Regions from separate parts of the Cellulosilyticum sp. ST5 genome, predicted to be linked through region 1. Evidence: predicted binding sites of a transcription regulator. Region 1 holds the regulator's gene; each other region holds the start of a gene.
What was found. The regulator Rex, encoded in region 1, represses fermentation and respiration genes when NADH is low (regulators of the CRP and FNR family bind a similar motif). The targets are predictions, from matches to a motif close to ATTGTTAANTANTTAACAAT.
Positions count from the first base shown of each region.

Region 1 (3,220 bases):
GCACAAATTCTATTCTTTATAAATACCAATATTTTAATCATTTCTATAATCTCACATAACTGCTTTGTACTTCTAATAATTCATGATACTTTTATTATAACAATTGTATATCCAGTCACCTTCTTACCTAGTAATCTATTCGCTCCTACTATGCCTATCCTAGTTCCACTTTCATATGAACAATAGATATCCTTTTCGTTCTCACTTCTTAAATTCTCTTTTTATTTATTAATATCCTACTTGTTTTCTTCTGTTGAACATCATGAATATAAATAAATATCCATTTCCTACATCCACTTTTTTGTTTTATTAACAATAACTTACCCAACAGTAAACATATAAAAATAGTTATTCCTTTTCTCTTACATATTGTCATTATTTCTCTAAGTTTAATTATCCATATACAGTGCCACAAAGTATTAATAAACCAATTTATTTTATTATAAACACACCCATACAATTTACACAAAAACAACGCGAAATAACCCTCTCCCTCTATAACACTATTCATGCCTATTCTTTTATAGACTTATTGTACTCTTAATAAAATACATATAACAACAAAAAGGGTTCGTCTATTTTCGACATTATCTAAGTTATTCTTTTTATAAAAAGCATCTTTACGCCAGAAAGCTGATGGAAATGAGAGGGATGGCTGTCCTCAAGGGGTGACTTGCGAGTATTTTCAGCAGGCACTTAGCGAATTTTTTTGATGGGTTTTAGGGAGACTGTTTGAGCGCCAGCGAGTTTCGACCGTTCATCAAAAAAATGAGCTTAGTGCCTGCGAAAATACGGAGCGGAACCCCGGAGGGTAGCCATCCCTCTCATTTCTTCCCATTAGCTTCTGATCGCAACTTACTTACAAAAGGAAACGTTCACTTTATCTTTGTTCTCACTTTTTCGCCTTTACTCCCCTGTTACCTAAAGATCTATCTCTTTAAACGCAAAAAAATGCCCATAAGCCTTCTGTTTTCCCAACAAAAGCCTCACAGGCATTTCTTTATTCACTCTTTTATACTGCACCCCACTCAACATCATTCCCAAAGAAATCCATTAAGCCCACATTTTATTCTTCAATTTGCCCTATACTCTCACTCTTATCTTTCTTCTCTCTTTCAACCTCAGCCTCATTAATCTTATAAGCCAAAGTCATTAATGAATGAGAAAGGTGTACATTTTCAACTTGTACTGTATCTGGTACGAATAAATCCACAGGTGAGAAGTTCCATAAGCCTTTTATCCCCCATTTTGCTAAACTCTCAGCTGTCTCTTTTACTCTTGTTTTTGGCATTGTTAAAATAGCAATTTCTACTTCATTTTCTTTTACGAACTGCTCCATTTTGTCAATATCTTGTACTTCTACCCCGTGTATGCTCATACCAATTAGTCTTGGATTAACGTCAAATAAACCGATTAACTTAAAGCCTCTTTTACTAAATGATGTTGAATTAGCAATAGCTTGTCCTAAGTTACCTACGCCTACAATAATCATTTTATAGTTTTGGTGAAGTCCTAATATCTTTCCTATCTCTGTATGCAAGTACTCCACATTGTATCCGTAACCCTGTTGCCCAAAGCCTCCAAAATTGTTAAGGTCTTGACGAATTTGTGATGCGGTCACATTCATCTTCTCACTTAATTCTCTGGAGGAGATTTTGGTTACTCCTTTTTGTAACAATTCTCCCAGATATCTGTAATAACGTGGCAATCTCCGTATTACATTCATAGAAATCTTTCTTTCTTCCGTCACCTTCTCATCTCCTCATATACGCAAACTCATAACCCTAGTATAGCATTTAAGTTTTTTTTTTGTCAATGTAGATTATTGGCCCCTTTTCTTTCAATTTGCGCTTTTATTTGCTAAAATAATAAAAGGCGTTACAAGGAGGATATTATGATTATTTCATGTAGCAATATCAAGAAAACATTTATTGACCGAGAAATCTTAAAAAATATTAGTTTTCATATCGAAGACCATGAGAAAGTAGCTTTAATAGGAAATAATGGTGTAGGTAAAACCACCCTTTTTAAAATTCTAACTAAGGAATTAGAACCAGATGAAGGTACCATTACTTCTACTAAAGACTGCACCATAGGTTACTTAAAACAACATATGGAGTTAGATTCTACAGCTACCGTCTATGAGGAACTCCTACATGTATTTGATGAAGTTATTGCCTTAGAAGAAAAACTTCATGCCATGGAAGCTGAAATCGCTAAGACCGGTTCTTTAGAACTCATTCATAAATATGATGCTGAACGTATGGTATTTGAAAATAGTAAGGGTTATGAATACAAAAGTTTAGTCAAAGGCGTTCTCAAAGGCTTAGGCTTTGATGAAACCATTTATGATAAACCAGTGTCTATTTTATCAGGTGGACAAAAAAACCGTGTCGCTCTAGGTAAGCTCCTACTTCAAGAGCCTAGTTTATTACTCTTAGACGAACCTACCAACCATTTAGACATTGAAGCTATCGAATGGCTAGAAGGCTTTTTACGTAGCTATAAAGGTGCTGTCCTTATTATTTCCCATGACCGTTACTTCTTAGATAAAATCGTCACTAAAGTCGTTCACTTAGAATTTGGACGTAGCTTTGTTTACAACGGTAACTACAGCGACTACATCATCAAAAGTGAAAAAGAATATGAAGTGGCTATGAAACACTTTGAAAAACAGCAAAAGGAAATTGCTCACCAACAAGCGGTTATTGCTAAGCTAAAACAATTTAACAGGGAAAAATCTATTAAACGTGCTCGTAGCCGTGAAAAAGCTTTAGAAAAAGTAGAAGTCATGGATATGCCAATGATTGATAATAAACCTATGCAGCTGGTGCTCACCCCAAGAGTTGTAAGTGGCAATGATGTCTTAAGCATTAGTGAATTAAGTAAAACCTTTGATACCAGCCCGATTTTTAGTCATATGAATATGGAAATCAAAAAAGGGGATAAAGTAGCTCTCGTAGGTCCTAATGGCGTTGGTAAAACCACTGTTTTTCGTATGATTTTAGATCAAATGACTCCTACAACGGGTACCCTAAAATTAGGAAGCAATGTTATTGTAGGCTATTACGATCAAGAACATGCTACCTTAGATACTTCTAACACCATTATGGAAGAAATCCAAGGTACTTTCCCAGAACTTAAAAATGGAGAAATCCGTAATGTACTGGCTGCTTTTCTCTTTACGAATGATGATGTTTTTAAACCCATTAGTAGCTTA
Region 1 covers NZ_CP132338.1:363,368-366,587, reverse strand. Annotated here, with positions in the region: gene QTL86_RS01710 (redox-sensing transcriptional repressor Rex) at 1,067-1,750, opposite strand; gene abc-f (ribosomal protection-like ABC-F family protein) at 1,895-3,220, shown strand, end outside.

Region 2 (3,220 bases), 2.1 Mb from region 1:
AGTTGAATGTACTGACTGTGAATCCTTTGAACCTAAGGCTTAACTTCTAATCATTCTACGCAAATCAAAAGGTACTTTTTAAAGTATTAATACTTTAAAAGTACCTTTTGATTTTTAAAGATATTTAGTAAGTACATCTATAGCATGGAGATAAATCATTACTTTACCATGTTCTTTAAGAAAACTTTCGTTAAGATCTGTAGATGGACATTTACTACCAAATTCTTCCAGTAAACTTGATAATGCTTCACCCTTTACATTGGCTTTTTTATTCTTGCCAAATACTAAAAAGTATTTATCATTATATTTATATAAAGAGTTATCTCCAACAAACATTGGTTGTACGCGATGTGCAGCCATACATGCACTATCAAATTCATTAAATAAAAACGTTAACTGCTTACTACTACTTACAGGTCCCTGGGTCTCAGGTTGCTCAGTGTCTCTTCCCATTAATGCTAAATCCGTTAATCTATCTTCCTCTGGTTCTTTAAAAGTTCTATGGGTAGGCCTTTCGCCAATAGCTTCTAATTTTTGCTCTATTTGCGATGGATCCTCAACTTTAGTAACAACAATCATAATGCTATCCGTAGATAGAGGCACTGCTTCTATCATTAATGGCACATTGTCTGTTTCAAAACCAAAATCTTCATAAGCTCTTGCCATCATATCTTTAAATAAGGCTTGGGCTTTTTTAGAACCATAGGCTAATTCACTAAGCTTCAGATTCCTATCTATAAGATCTGAGTGATTTAAAGTGACCTGAATTTGAGTATCGCTTATCTTTTCTATTTTCATTCAAATCACATCCTTTCTAGATGAATTGCTTTGTTAACATATATAATATCTTATTCACTAAGTATAATGGAGATGATTATAAGTGTAAAGAGTTTAATAACTTAAAATAAATTAAGCCTTTACTTATTCTTACTATTCACCATTCCTATCTTAATTATAGTATAAAAAACATAAAAAAACTATACTTCTATCATCTTAATTATTATTGATTATTCTCAATAATATTTTATGACCAAATATTTCTGCTATAATTCTCTATTCTTTGTAATTTTTTTAACAATAAAATTCTTGACGTGTATACAGTATACATTGTATAATACATTCGTATTAATCAAATGATTAATGTTTATTATTTATTTTTTCGACTACATTGTGTAATTGTAACTTTCTCAAATTAACCTTAAGGAGATGATTATTAATGTTTGAACAATGGAATGGTTTCGAAGCAGGTATTTGGTCTAAAGAAGTTGATGTAAGAGATTTCATTCAAAAAAACTACACACCATATGAAGGTGATAGCTCTTTCTTACAAGGTCCAACAGAAGCTACAACAGCTCTTTGGAAACAAGTACTTGAGCTTATGGAAGAAGAAAGAAGAAAAGGTATATTAGATGTTGAAACAAAAGTACCTTCTACACTTACTTCTCATGGTGCTGGTTATTTAAATAAAGATCTTGAAAAAATTGTAGGTCTTCAATCTGATAAACCACTTAAAAGAAATATTATGCCAAATGGTGGTGTACGTACAGTTAAAAATGCACTTAAATCCTATGGTTATGAATTAGATCCTCAAACAGAAGAAATTTTCTCTAAATATCGTAAAACTCATAATGAAGCTGTATTCTCAGCTTATACTCCTGATATGAGAGCTGCTCGTCACAGTCATATTATCACCGGTCTTCCAGATGCTTATGGTCGTGGACGTATTATTGGTGATTATCGTCGTGTTGCTTTATACGGTATTGATTTCTTAGTAAAAGAAAAACAAGAACAAATGAATCAATTAAATGTAACACCTATGACAGAAACTGTTGTACGTGACCGTGAAGAAACAGCAGAACAAATTATCGCACTTAAAGATCTTGCAAAAATGGCTGCAAATTATGGCTTTGATATTACAAAACCAGCAAAAGATACACAAGAAGCTATCCAATGGTTATACTTTGGCTACCTTGGTGCTATCAAACAACAAGATGGTGCTGCTATGTCAATCGGCCGTACATCTACATTCCTTGATATCTATGCTGAAAGAGACCTTAAAAATGGTACATATACAGAATCAGAAATCCAAGAATTCATTGATCATTTCGTAATGAAACTTCGTATGGTTCGTTTCCTTCGTATTCCTGAATATAATGAATTATTCTCTGGAGACCCAGCTTGGGTAACAGAATCTCTTGGTGGTATGGGTATAGATGGACGTACACTTGTAACTAAAAATACTTTCCGCGTACTTCATACATTAGTTAACCTTGGTCCATCACCAGAACCAAACTTAACAGTACTTTGGTCAACACACTTACCAGAAGCTTTCAAAAAATTCTGTTCAGATGTTTCTATCAAAACAAGTTCTATTCAATATGAAAATGATGATATGATGAGAGCATTCTGGGGCGATGACTACGGTATTGCATGCTGTGTATCTGCTATGAGAATTGGTAAACAAATGCAATTCTTTGGTGCTCGTGCTAACCTTGCTAAAACATTACTTTACGCTATCAATGGTGGCCGTGATGAAATGACTGGCGAACAAATTGCTCCTAAATATCAACCAATCACATCTGAATACCTTGACTTCGATGAAGTAATGGAAAAATTCGATGTTATGATGGACTGGATTGCTAGAGTTTATGTAGATACATTAAATGTTATTCATTATATGCATGACAAATATTGCTATGAATCATTAGAGATGGCACTTCATGATAAAGATATCGTTCGTACATTTGCTACAGGTATCGCTGGTCTCTCAGTAGTTGCTGACTCTTTATCAGCTATTAAATATGCTAAAGTTAAAGTAATCAGAGATGAAACTGGTCTTGCTACAGATTATGAAATCGAGGGTGAATATCCAGCATATGGTAACAATGATGATCGCGCTGATGATTTAGCTGTAATGGTTGTTTCTAAATTCATGAATAAGATTAGAAAACTTTACACATATAGAAATTCAATGCCAACAACATCTGTTCTTACTATTACATCAAACGTTGTATATGGTAAGAAAACAGGTAACACACCAGACGGACGTAAAAAAGGTCAACCACTTGCTCCTGGTGCTAACCCAATGCACGGAAGAGATGTTAAAGGTGCTTTAGCTTCTCTTGCTTCAGTTGCTAAACTTCCATATAGAGATTCTTTAGATGGTATTTCTAATACATTTTCTATCGTACCAAGTGCTCTTGGTAAAACATCTGAAGAA
Region 2 covers NZ_CP132338.1:2,497,751-2,500,970, forward strand. Annotated here, with positions in the region: gene QTL86_RS12250 (DUF1540 domain-containing protein) at 1-43, shown strand, start outside; gene QTL86_RS12255 (adaptor protein MecA) at 115-798, opposite strand; gene pflB (formate C-acetyltransferase) at 1,217-3,220, shown strand, end outside.
Region 2: pflB (formate C-acetyltransferase) is a predicted target of Rex. The motif match lies at 1,060-1,079, and genes of this name have one in related genera.

Region 3 (3,220 bases), 1.4 Mb from region 1:
CAAAATTAAAAGCAGTAGATTTAAGAGAGCTTATTTTAAAGCCACATTTAGAAATTAAAAGCAAACAAAAAAAGAATTATACAGAAATGGTTACAGAGGTAGAAAGCACATGGGCAAGGTCACAACTTTATTTTAATACAGCTCATATACCTCAAAAGGAACTGCCTTATTTGTTTCTCTATGCTCACTTATTAGAAGAAAGTGCCAAGGAGATTACCCCTTTTAGTGGTATTATTACAACAGGTTGTACGGCTTATCCCAGTGAAAAGGGATATTGGCCCTGCTTCAAACTTGCTGTTTTAACAAAAGCAGAAGAAACAGATCATAGCACGTTACTAAGGGAAGCTAGATTACACTTACAAAACAAGCCAGATGAATGGTACAGACAAAAACTCATTGAATGGGTTATGGATATGAAAGAGGCAAGTGAAAATAATGTAATTGGGACACTATCACACCTCAGCCTAGGAGCAGAAGAAGGATTGAAGCGCTACTTGTATGAACAGAGTTATCCTACCTATACTTTTTGTGAGGAGCTTTTAAAAATGCATCATACAGCCTGGCGTCTGAATGTAGAGCGTATTGATAAAAAGCTATATCATACAGGAGACCTTATTGTAGCAACAACTGTTCCTGCTAAAGAATCGAATTTATATGCGAAAAGCTGGGAAGATTTCTTAGAGACATTACCTTGTTTTGAACATAAAACAGCTACCTATGAATTTGCAGTCACTTCTAAAAATTGTGTTGTAACAAGTCATGCAGCTATTGATCATAGTTACATTGGAATGGATAAGGGTATACCTTTAGACGGGCTAGATTACCTAGCAACCACTTATTTAACGAAAAACTATCTTAATCCTCGCATTCGTGTAGGTCTAGGTGCTTATGGCGCAGGTTGCCAACTTAGTTATCCATACACCATCTCTTTTTATACCTATAGAGATCCCAATATAGAACGTTCTTTGCCTATTTTAGAAAAAGCACATGAATTTTTAAGTACCAATGTAGATAGCATTGCTCTTGAGAGTAGCAAAGCAGAAGCTTTAAGCAGACTGCACAGTCAATTTCGTTTATTAGGTACACCTTTAGAAGAGGCAAATGCTCTGGAAGGACTAGTTTTATGGGGGCAAGGTCCAGCTGACCTGATGAGACTTCAAGAAGAAATTCTTAAAGCAACACCAGAAGCTGTTAAGGCAAAGGGAGCTATTTACAAAGAACTTTTTAAGCAAGGTAGAGTTTCTATTATGACTCAAAAAAGTTATACTACAGAAAAAGAATTTACTACCTACTCATATTAGACTATTAAAAAAAAGGATAAATATTGACAGATTCCTTAACCACCTATACAATAAGTGTGTATTGTTAAATTTTTGATTTAAAGAGAAATCTTTAAATAGAGATGAGTGGAAAGGAGTCATGAAAATGATGTATTCACATGAAGTAGAACAAATGTGCCCAATCGCTAAAGGACCTAACCATGGGCCAGCACCAATCCCACAAGAGGGTAAATGGGTACAAGCAAAAGAAATTAAAGACATTAGTGGTCTTACACACGGTGTAGGCTGGTGTGCACCACAACAAGGTGCTTGTAAATTAACACTTAACGTTAAAGATGGTGTGATTCAAGAAGCATTAGTAGAAACTATTGGATGTTCAGGTATGACTCACTCTGCAGCTATGGCAGCAGAAATCTTAGCAGGTAAAACAATTCTTGAAGCGCTTAACACAGACTTAGTTTGTGACGCAATTAACACAGCAATGCGTGAGTTATTCTTACAAATCGTATACGGAAGAACTCAAACTGCATTCTCTGAAGGTGGACTTCCTATCGGTGCAGGTCTTGAAGACCTTGGTAAAGGACTTCGTAGCCAAGTTGGTACAATGTACTCAACAGTTGCTAAAGGACCAAGATACCTTGAAATGGCAGAAGGCTATGTAACAAACATCGCTCTTGATGCTGACGATCAAATCATCGGTTACCGTTTCATTCACTTCGGTAAAATGATGGACATGATCAAAAAAGGTATGGATGCAAATGAAGCAATTGAAAAAGCTACAGGTCAATACGGCAGATTTGATGATGCTGTACGTACAGTTGACCCAAGACATGAATAGGGAGGTGCCAAACAATGCCATTATTTGAATCATATGATAGAAGAATTAACCAAATTAACGTTGTTTTAAATAAATACGGAATCAAAGATATTGAAGAAGCTAGAACTATCTGTAAAGAAAAAGGCTTTGATCCATATGAAATCACAAAAGGAATTCAACCAATCGCTTTTGAAAACGCTTGTTGGGCTTACGTTGTAGGTGCTGCAATTGCTATCAAAAAAGGTTGTCACAAAGCAGCAGAAGCAGCAGAAGCTATCGGAGAAGGTCTTCAAGCATTCTGTATTCCAGGTTCTGTAGCTGATGACCGTAAAGTAGGTCTTGGTCACGGTAACTTAGGAGCTATGCTTCTTAGAGAAGAAACAAAATGTTTCGCATTCTTAGCAGGTCACGAAAGCTTTGCAGCCGCTGAAGGTGCTATCGGTATTGCACGTTCTGCAAACAAAGTTCGTAAAGAAGATTTAAGAGTTATCTTAAATGGTCTTGGTAAAGATGCTGCTCAAATTATCTCTCGTATCAATGGGTTTACATATGTTCAAACTCAATTTGATTATATGACAGGTAAAGTAAATGTAGTAAAAGAAATCGCATACTCAAACGGTGAACGTTCAAAAGTTCGTTGCTTTGGTTGTGATGATGTTCGTGAAGGTGTTGCAATCATGCATATGGAAGGTGTTGACGTATCTATTACAGGTAACTCAACTAATCCAACTCGTTTCCAACATCCAGTAGCTGGAACATACAAAAAAGAATGCGTTGAACAAGGTAAAAAATACTTCTCAGTAGCTTCTGGTGGTGGTACAGGTCGTACACTTCACCCAGATAACATGGCTGCTGGTCCAGCTTCTTATGGTATGACTGATACTATGGGAAGAATGCACTCAGATGCACAATTCGCTGGTTCTTCATCAGTTCCTGCTCACGTAGAAATGATGGGACTTATCGGTATGGGTAACAACCCAATGGTAGGTGCTACAGTTGCTGTAGCCGTAGCAATCGAAGAAGCTATGAATAAATAATTCCTTTTTAGGACAATAAAAAAGCGGTAATCACGTATAGACGTGATTACCGCTTTTTTGCTGTCCGGACTCTGGTAAAACTTTCC
Region 3 covers NZ_CP132338.1:1,804,538-1,807,757, reverse strand. Annotated here, with positions in the region: gene QTL86_RS08820 (insulinase family protein) at 1-1,301, shown strand, start outside; gene QTL86_RS08815 (iron-sulfur cluster assembly scaffold protein) at 1,426-2,118, shown strand; gene QTL86_RS08810 (GGGtGRT protein) at 2,133-3,134, shown strand.
Region 3: QTL86_RS08815 (iron-sulfur cluster assembly scaffold protein) is a predicted target of Rex. The motif match lies at 1,362-1,381, and genes of this name have one in related genera.

Region 4 (3,220 bases), 840 kb from region 1:
TACTTCTACTTCATATGTATTACCATTTACAGTTACTTGAAATTTTCTCATCATTAACGGCCTCCTTAAATTAAAGTGCTTTTCTTTGAACTTTTCTTAATGATCTTACTTGAAGTTGGTCACTAGTTGTTCCCATACTTGCAGCAATAGCGGCAGTAATAACTGCTATTAATTCAAGTTCATCTTGGCTGTTTTCTTCTATAGCTACAACTACTTCTTCTATAACACTAGCTTCAGATTCAACTACTTTTACATTGTTAGACTTATTCGCAAACATTCCTACCATTTTCCCTAATAAGACGATGGCACCGATAAGCAGTGCAAGCATTGTAAATACAATTACAATACTAAGTATAAATGTAGGAATCCCTTCTAAAAAAGCGCTGATACTTTGATTCATCTTTTTTCACCTACCTTTATGTTGGGTGCTTTGCATACCTTTAACGTTCTTTAGTTGCAAGAACTTCCAAAGCAGCAATAATACGTTTACGCGTTGCTGCTGGCTCAATAATATCATCTACTAATCCTCTAGCTGCCGCTGCGTAGGCACTTGCTTGTATTTCATCATATTCTGCAGCTTTTTCAGCAAATGCTTCATTGGATAATGTACCTTCTGCTAATTCTTTTGCATACATAATCTTCATAGCACTTTCTGTATTTAAACTTGCTACTGTTGCAGTTGGCCATGCATAAGTCATATCACACCCTAATGACTTACTATTCATAGCTAAATAACCACTTCCAAAAGCATGATTAAGAATAACATTTACTTTTGGCACACTTGCCTCTGCGAACGCCTTCGTCATCTCACTACATGCTTTAATGATTCCTAACTTTTCTGTTGCAACAGTAGAAGTAAAACCCTCTATATCTGTAAGTGTTATAATCGGTATATTATAGGTGTCACATACTCTAACAAAATGAACTATTTTCTTTACCCCCGAATAATCCATACGAGTATCTGTATTGGCTATAATACCAACCGTTCCACCATCCATACGTGCAAAAGCTGTTAATGCTGTTTTTCCATAAGCTTCATTTAATACGAATAACTCTCCTCCATCTACAATAGAAGTAACAATATCTTTTACTTCTTGTGTTTCAAAATTAAAACCATTAAGACTTGCATCTACGCGGTTAATATCATCTATCACTTCATAAAATGGCCCTTCTTCCCCACTGTTTTGAGGTAAGTAAGAAAGTAAGCGTATAACATCTTCAATTAAAACTTCTTCTTGCTCTTCGATAATGGTAGCAAGTCCACTTTCTTCAAAATGTACTTTAGCTGTTGCAATAGCATCAAAACTAGCTGTTTTATCATCTAAAGTATTAGGACTATTTAAAAAGACACGAGCTGATTTACTGCTCATAAATACAAAATCAGATAAACCTGCAATAAAAGCTGCACCGCCAGCACAATCACCTGCAATAACTGCTATTTGTGGAATAATTTCTGATGCTTCTACCATTTTTTCATAAATCATGCCATAACCTTCTAAAGCATCTACACTTTCTTGTAATCTGACACCTACTGTGTCTAAGAATCCTACTACTGGCGCACCTACTTTTAGGGCTTCTTCGTAAATTCTAACTATTTTTTTTGCATGCATTTCACCTAGTGCACCACCTAAAACGCTTGCATCTTGGCTGTACACATAAACAGGATTACCATTAACTGTCCCATAACCTGTTACAACACCATCAGCAGGTGTTTCATTATTTCTCATGTTAAAAGCAGTACTTCTACTTGTTATGAAAGTACCTACTTCCACAAAGCTATTTTCATCTAGCAATATACTAATACGTTCTCTTGCAGCTAATTTTCCCTGTGCAAGTGCTACTTTTTTAGCTACGTCATTGCTTTTTGTGATTATAGCGGCCCTACGAGATTCTAATTCAGATAATTTTTCTAAAGTGCTCATCTGGTACCCTCCATTGAAAAATTTTTAAAACAAAGTGTAAAAATCGCCATCTTTATTTTACTAAACTGACAATCAACATTCAAGCTAAATATAGAATTTTATAAGTTTTTACTAAAATAATGTAATATTATATTTTTTATCAATAGCAATTTTCAATCAAAAACTATATTTTTAATCGATTTTTTGTAATCTTTACACATCCTTAACAAATTTCTCTGATTATTTACTCCTATATCTTTTTTAGATTTTACTACTCAATAATTTTATAACTAAAACACCAGTATTAGCAGAGAAACAATCTACTGATACTGGTGTTTTAGTTATACTTCTTCTATTATTGCAATACTTTTTAAATAATCTACTTCTTCTTTTGTTAAAGCTCTATATTCTCCCACTTTAAGTGAACCTAGCTGAATACTTCCCACTGACAGCCTTTTTAGTTGTACTACCGGACAGCCTACTGCTTCACACATTTTTCTAATTTGACGATTACGACCTTCATGAATAGTTATCTTAAGCCATGTATGCTTTGCATTTTGTTTTACTACTTCTACTTCAGCCGGATAAGTTTTTCGGTGGTCAATCATAACCCCTTTTCTTAACATATCCAAGCTACGTTCAGTAACTTTTCCACTAAGCTTAACTTCATAAGTTTTATTAACGTGATGCTTTGGATGGGTGAGTCCATAAGTTAAAGCACCATCACTGGTCAATAATAATAGACCTGAGGTATTATAATCCAGTCTCCCCACCGGAAAAATTCTTGTTTTAACACCTTTCATTAAATCCAAAACCGTTGCTCTTTGTTTTTCATCTTGCACTGTTGTTACATATCCTGCCGGCTTATTTAACATATAATAAACATGCTTTTCTTCTAATTGCACACGCTTATGATTATAGTAGACCTCATCATCTTCTTCTACTTGTGTTCCTAAAGTCTGTATGATTTGTCCGTTAACCGATACTTTCCCTTCTAAAATAAGTTCTTCACATTTTCTTCTAGATGCAATGCCACAGCTTGCTAAATATTTTTGTAATCTCATAATACCCCTTCTTTATTTAGTCATTTCCTTTAATCCATTTTTTAATATAATCAAGTAGTGTCGCCTTTGGTACTTCCTCACTTGCTAGAAGTGGTACTTTAGCTAAAGTAACCCCTTCACATATGACTTGTACTTCTCCTATTATATCCCTTTTATGAACGGGTGCTACTAATTGCGTTGGTACTACTTTTTTTATATAAACATTTGCTTTTTCTACCTCTGTTAAGGGAAGTATAATCGTCTCATCACAATCTA
Region 4 covers NZ_CP132338.1:1,204,448-1,207,667, reverse strand. Annotated here, with positions in the region: gene QTL86_RS05930 (biotin/lipoyl-containing protein) at 1-51, opposite strand, end outside; gene QTL86_RS05925 (OadG family protein) at 71-400, opposite strand; gene QTL86_RS05920 (acyl-CoA carboxylase subunit beta) at 441-1,922, opposite strand; gene QTL86_RS05915 (pseudouridine synthase) at 2,243-2,965, opposite strand; gene QTL86_RS05910 (D-alanyl-D-alanine carboxypeptidase family protein) at 2,982-3,220, opposite strand, start outside.
Region 4: QTL86_RS05920 (acyl-CoA carboxylase subunit beta) is a predicted target of Rex. The motif match lies at 1,935-1,954, and genes of this name have one in related genera.